Salinivibrio kushneri: one gene and its partner. The protein of the gene in region 2 interacts with the protein of the main gene of each other region in a pairwise test. Links are inferred from orthologs where the notes say so. Each region holds a gene or a part of one and is shown on either strand. Other genes may lie near its edges. The genes, in order: N8M53_RS00080 and topA.

Region 1 (3,317 bases), 1.1 Mb from region 2 along the record:
ACTTGCTGCCTTAGCGCCTTATTGCCCACTTTAATGGTGTATACCGCGCGAGGGTGCACCAGGCGTTTGAGCTCACGTGTCCCTTGCAGTGACAACAACAGGATGCGAATCACCTTCATCCCGCCACCGGTCGAGCCCGCGCAACCGCCAATGAACGATGAGAACAAGAGTAAAACAGGGAGGAACAACGGCCAGTGAGCAAACGTGGTAGTGGTATAGCCCGCGGTCGTTGATATAGATACCGACTGAAATAACGCCTGAGTGAAGGTTTCTGTGGCGCTATCATAAACTTGATGCCCACTAAGCATGGTAAAGACGACCAGCCATAGTAGGAACTGAATCACTAAAAATGCGCGAAATTCAGGGTCTCGCAAGTAGAACTTTAGGTTAAGTCCATTATTGGCAAAGGCCGCGAAATGGAGAGAAAAGTTACATGCAGAGATCAGTAAAAAGACCACGGTGATAAGATTAACGGCAGTGCTATCAAAGTGACCAATGCTGGCATCATGGGTTGAGAACCCCCCAATCGCGACGGTTGAAAAGCTATGCCCGATGGCATCGAACGCAGACATACCCGCAAGCCAATAGGCCAGCGCACAGCTCACGGTCAAGGTGAGATAAATGTACCAAAGCACCTTGGCTGTCTCGGCTATTCGCGGTGTCATCTTGGTATCTTTGACAGGACCAGGGATTTCCGCACGATATAGCTGCATTCCCCCGATACCAAGCACAGGCAAGATAGCCACTGCCAGCACAATGATCCCCATCCCCCCGAACCATTGAAGCAATTGGCGGTAAAAAAGAATTGCTTTAGGGAGCTCGTCCAGCCCCACAATGACGGTTGCGCCCGTTGTGGTTAAGCCAGAAAAAGATTCAAAAAAGGCTTCACTGACCGATAAATCGGGTTGCTCCGATAACATCAGCGGCACCGAGCCGGCGCTACCGATCACCGTCCAGAACAAGACAACAATCAAAAAGCCATCACGTGCTTTAAGCTCATGGCGATAATTTCGATTAGGGAACCAAAGTAACCCGCCACCCGCTAGCAGGAGGAAAAAAGTTAATACAAAAGGATACCCCGCACCGTCGCGATAGATAAATGCAACCAGCGCAGGCGCAAGCATGGTTATGCTGAACAGGGCCAGCAGAAGTCCGACAATGCGGGTAATGGAACGAAATTGCATAGCCTGACGTGGCCCTCTTATCGGCGATAGCCTCTCACTACCGTCTCGTCGTTACACGTTTAGCAGGCTAGGAGCCTGACACGGTAATATTGTCCAACGGGTGCGCGTGAGCTTGCCCGCGGGTCTGATTTTTTAGTGCATCGAGGAAAGCGTCAATATACCGCGCATCGATACGCACATTTAATCGCACATTATGGCTGAATTCTGCATCGAGCTGAACGCCATCATGTTGCTTAAGCAATGACTCTATCGTGTCAATGTGAGCATATTCACAGCTTATCGTGTAAGGGACTGTCACTGCCACTTCCCGCGTGGTCAAAAGGCCTAGGGCTTGTTGCACACTACTGCCATAAGCCTTTACCAGCCCGCCAGTACCCAATTTAATCCCACCAAAGTAGCGCACCACCACCGCACAAACCTCACCAACGTTCGCGCCTGATAGTTGTGCAAGCATCGGCTTACCTGCGGTTCCCGCGGGCTCACCGTCATCACCACATCCCCATTGCACGGAAGATTCAGGCCGACCGGCAACAAATGCCCAGCTGTGATGACGCGCATCAGGGTAGGTTTCTCGCAGCGACTGAATAAACTGCTTCGCCTCTTCTTCCCCAGGCGTATGGGCAAGATAGGTAATAAACCGACTTTTTTTTATTTCAAGCTCGTGCCTCACGGTTTCGGCAGGCACGGCATAGGGCGTGATCGGCATAATGCTACAACCTTTGTGTCTCAGCGACGCACTGTACCATATTCCCCCAAGCACGACAGGGACTCGGCCACAGTAAAAACAACCCATACCACATATTTTAAACATTCGTTTAACTTTTGGTTGTCATTTCTTATAACAATGATCCACACTAGGTCGCATCTGGTCTAACCAGAACACTATTCAACCAGGATGGTACTGCCAACGTGGAGAACAACCATGATCTACCAAGGAGATAACCTTTCAGTTCGTGCATTGGATAACGGCATTGCAGAGCTGACCTTAGACAGCCAAGGTTCTGTCAACAAACTGGATTTGGCAACGCTAGAAAGCTTAGACCAAGCCCTCGATGCGTTGTCGGGTCGCGATGACATCAAGGGGCTGTTGCTAACCTCTGCCAAATCAGCCTTTATTGTCGGTGCCGACATCACTGAATTTCTCGGACTGTTCGCTAAACCCGACCAAGAACTGTCTGATTGGGTATCTCGCGCCAATGCCATTTTCAATCGTTTAGAAGACTTACCCTACCCAACCCTTAGCGCGATCAATGGTCATGCACTAGGCGGTGGTTGTGAGTGCATACTCGCCACGGATCTTCGTGTCGCGGGCAAGGATGCGCGTATTGGCCTTCCTGAAACTAAGTTAGGCATCATGCCAGGCTTTGGTGGCACCGTGCGCTTGCCACGGCTTATCGGCGCGGATACTGCGATGGAAATTATCACGGCAGGGAAAGATAAACGTGCCTCTGCCGCCCTCAAAGAAGGCTTGGTGGATGCGGTCGTCGAGAATGACAACCTTCGCGACGCAGCGATTCGAATGCTTAGCCAAGCTATTGACGAGAAAATTGATTGGCAGAGTCGTCGCCAACAGAAAAAACAACCTTTAGGTCTGAATCGTACCGAAGCGGCGATGAGCTTTACCATGGCTAAAGGTATGGTGGCGCAGGTCGCTGGCAAGCATTACCCCGCACCAATGACCGCAGTGACGGCCATTGAAGAAGCCGCAGGGATGACGCGCGATGAAGCGCTTAAGGTCGAAAACCGCTACTTCGTTAAGCTGGCTAAAACCGATGTCGCGCAAGCCTTGGTGGGTATTTTCCTTAATGATCAAGTCATCAAAGGCAACGCCAAGCAAGCGGCTAAACAAGGTAAAGATACGCAGCGAGGAGCTGTGCTCGGCGCAGGCATTATGGGAGGTGGCATTGCCTACCAATCGGCGCTTAAAGGCGTGCCGGTGATGATGAAAGACATTGCTCAAGCCTCACTCGACCTCGGCATGAAAGAAGCAACCAAGCTGCTGAATAAGCAGCTAGAGCGTGGTCGTGTCGATGGTTTTAAAATGGGCCAAGTGCTGTCGTCAATCACCCCAAGTCTTCACTATGCGGGCATTGAACAAAGTGACGTGATCGTCGAGGCCGTGGTCGAGAACCC
Region 2 (3,469 bases):
AACCGCTCTACCTCATCATAAGTACTGGTATAGGCTTGAAAATACGCCAGATAACGACGTGCTCGGTCTACCTCTTTGGCGCGCAGGCTCAATTGTTCGCTAACGGATTGGTGCTGCGCGGTTTCATCGGAAAACGACGCGACATTGCAAAAAGTACAGCCCCCTCGTCCGAGCGTGCCATCACGGTTTGGGCAGCTAAAGCCACCATGCAGGGTGAGTTTATGGACACGTTCGCCATAACGGTGTTTCAAATCTTGGCCAAGTGTATTGACGAGTTGGTGCAGCTCCATGACGCCTCAGCGATAAAAGACAAAGGCGAGATTTTAACAACTAGTGTCGAAAGGATATTGGTGCGGATCAAGCAAGGGCAAGCTTGTCCTAAAATAACAAACCCGCCTTGGTGGCGGGTTTAATCGTTGGCGGGTATACCGATTAGGCTTTGGCTTTCTTCTTGCGCTTATCAGTGACTTCCCACTGACCATCAACAAAGAAGGCTGACCAGCCTGTTGGTTTACCGTCTTCCTCGCTACGCACGTAATTCTCTTTGGTTTTACGTGCAAAACGAACCACGGTAGGACGCCCATCGGGATCTTCCTGCGGGGCATCGGCAAGGTATTTAAACTTGTCCGAAATGCGATCTTTGAAGCGATGAAGCTCTTCCACCAGCGGTGCACGGGTTTCGCGAGATTTCGGGAAATTGCTCGCGGCCATGAACAGGCCTGAAGCACCATCACGTAACACGAAGTAAGCATCCGAGTTTTCACATGGCAGTTCTGGGAAGTGCACCGGATCCTCTTTCGGTGGCGCCACGTCACCATTTTTGAGGATCTTACGCGTGTTCTTACACTCGTCATTGGTGCAACCCATGTATTTACCGAACCGGCCATTTTTCAGCACCATGTCGCTACCACATTTGTCGCACTCCACCACTGGGCCGTCATAGCCTTTCGGCTTAAATTCACCTTTTTCGACCACGTAGCCTTCACAGCTCGGGTTATTACCACACACATGCAGCTTGCGATGCTGATCAATGAGGTAAGAGTCCATTGCCGTTTCACAAATCGGACAACGCTTCATAGCCCGAAGATCAGCGGTTTCAACGTCCTCTTCGAGCACATTGACGATGCCATCTTCGTCCATCAAATTGATGGTGGTTTTGCATCGCTCTTTCGGCGGTAATGCGTAGCCCGAACACCCAAGAAACACCCCAGTCGATGCGGTGCGAATACCCATTTTACGCCCACAGGTTGGACAGTCGATATCTGTCATCACCATGTTGTTGGGCTTCATGCCACCGTCGTCTTCATCCTGCTCGGCTTGCTCTAGCTCAGCAGTAAAGTCTGCAAAGAAATCGTCAAGCACGGCTTTCCAGTCAGCTTGACCTTCAGCGATTTTATCGAGCGACGCTTCCATACGAGCGGTAAAGTCATAGTCCATCAAATCGGCAAAGCTTTGGTTGAGACGGTCTGTGACAATCTCGCCCATTTTCTCCGCATAGAAGCGACGGTTTTCGACCCGCACATAGCCACGGTCTTGAATGGTGGAAATGATAGAGGCATAGGTAGACGGACGACCAATCCCCGCTTTCTCCAACTCTTTGACCAAGGCCGCTTCGGTATAACGAGCGGGTGGCTTAGTAAAGTGCTGTTTCGGATCAAGCTTGTCGAGTGTCAGTGATTCACCCACCTCAACCGCTGGCAACGTTTGATCTTCGTTTTTCCCGGAAGGACGCTGTACCCGAGTCCAACCGTCAAAACGCAACGTGCGCCCTTTCGCTTTCAAGGTGTAATCGCTCGCATCGACCGTCAAGGTAGTCGAGTCGTATTTTGCCGGTACCATTTGGCAGGCCACAAACTGGCGCCAGATCAAGTCGTAGAGACGATGCGCGTCCGGATCCATGCCTTGCAGATCACTCGCGCTCACACCCACGTCAGAGGGACGAATCGCTTCGTGCGCTTCTTGCGCGTTGGCTTTTGCCCCATAGACATTCGCCGACTCAGGCAAATATTTCTCACCGTATTCGCTGGCAATGTGGCCACGCGCTGCCTCGACTGCCTCTTTACTGAGGTTGGTCGAGTCGGTACGCATATAGGTGATATAGCCGGCTTCATAAAGACGCTGGGCCAGCATCATGGTTTTCTTCACCCCAAAGCCCAGGCGCGTACTTGCCGCCTGCTGCAAAGTTGAGGTGATATAAGGCGCTGATGGCTTGCTGGTTGAGGGGCGATCTTCGCGATCACGCACCACAAAGCTGGCGTGCTCAAGCGCCGACACCGCCGCCATTGCCTCATCTTTGTTCTTCGGCTTAAAAGCCTTACCGTTTTGCTGCGCCACCAGCAAACGCAGTGCTTGCTCTTTTGGCGTGAGCGTATCAGCGTGCACATCCCAAAACTCTTCAGGAATAAACGCTTTTATCTGATGCTCTCGCTCAACAAGCAGCTTAACCGCGACCGACTGCACACGACCAGCCGATAGGCCTCGCGCCACTTTTTTCCACAGCAGCGGCGAGACCATAAAGCCCACCACACGGTCGAGGAAACGACGGGCTTGCTGCGCATTAACACCGTCGATATTGACGTCACCTGGCGCTTCAAACGCCTGCGTAATCGCATTTTTGGTGATCTCATTAAAGACCACGCGCTTAAAGCGATCGTTGTCACCACCGATGAGTTCGCGCAAGTGCCAAGCAATGGCCTCCCCTTCGCGGTCCAAATCCGTTGCGAGATAAACGTGATCCGCTTTTTCCGCTAGCTGCTTGAGTTCGGCGACCACTTTCTCCTTACCCGGCAGGACTTGGTATTTCGCTTGCCAGCCATTGTAAGGATCAACGCCCATCTTATTGATGAGCGCCTTCTGTTCTTTTTCTTTTTTGATTCGCGCTTTTTCTTCGGCGCTGAGCCCTTTCGTGGACACAGGTGCGGCCTTTTTACCGCCTTGCGTCGCTCCAGTTGGCAAGTCACGAACATGCCCGACACTCGACTTCACCACGAAGTCTTTGCCGAGATATTTGTTGATCGTTTTCGCCTTTGCTGGGGACTCCACGATGACGAGAGATTTGCCCATAATGACCTAATTGACGCCCTTTGCGCTAAAACTGTCGAAAATTCGTTGCGTTGCACTTCCATGCTGGAGTGCCGCTATCTGTTTACAATATTGAGCGAGTCTAGCCGAATATCAACTAAATTCGCAGCAAAACACGCTGATTGCTCGTCCCTTCCACAATTGTTAAGCAATTGTGATGGTAATGTCCCGGTTGATCTTCATGCCGGTTTCCGGAAAAAACGCGCTAATCATTACCATTGCCGCACGCAAAATAGCTAAATGGATGCGGTAATCTTTGGCTTGGCTCACATTATTATGGCTATTTCGCTCATTATCGTGCGCCTGTTACCGCTATTTTACTTCCGTTGTCTATCGCCCAACGCTAACAGGCAGCACACGGGGATGAGTTAAACCAGCGGACGCTGGC

What was found.
Region 1: the proteins of topA (region 2) and N8M53_RS00080 interact in binary tests that used the Escherichia coli proteins (3 or more experiments, as listed by UniProt). The link is inferred for Salinivibrio kushneri from one-to-one orthologs.

The regions. Positions count from the first base shown.
Region 1 is NZ_CP114588.1:17,413-20,729, reverse strand. The notes cover bases 72-3,065. They hold N8M53_RS00080 (YigZ family protein), read right to left. Parts: upstream 1,891-3,065; coding sequence 1,252-1,890; downstream 72-1,251. Other genes in these bases: fadB (fatty acid oxidation complex subunit alpha FadB), read left to right, coding at 2,107-3,065; N8M53_RS00085 (TrkH family potassium uptake protein), read right to left, coding at 72-1,184. In the rest of the region: more of N8M53_RS00085, read right to left, coding at 1-71; more of fadB, read left to right, coding at 3,066-3,317.
Region 2 is NZ_CP114588.1:1,088,627-1,092,095, reverse strand. Bases 233-3,378 are described here. They hold topA (type I DNA topoisomerase), read right to left. Parts: upstream 3,064-3,378; coding sequence 433-3,063; downstream 233-432. Other genes in these bases: N8M53_RS05280 (TIGR01212 family radical SAM protein), read right to left, coding at 233-290. Also shown: more of N8M53_RS05280, read right to left, coding at 1-232; protease SohB, read right to left, coding at 3,450-3,469. UniProt on the Escherichia coli protein: Releases the supercoiling and torsional tension of DNA, which is introduced during the DNA replication and transcription, by transiently cleaving and rejoining one strand of the DNA duplex.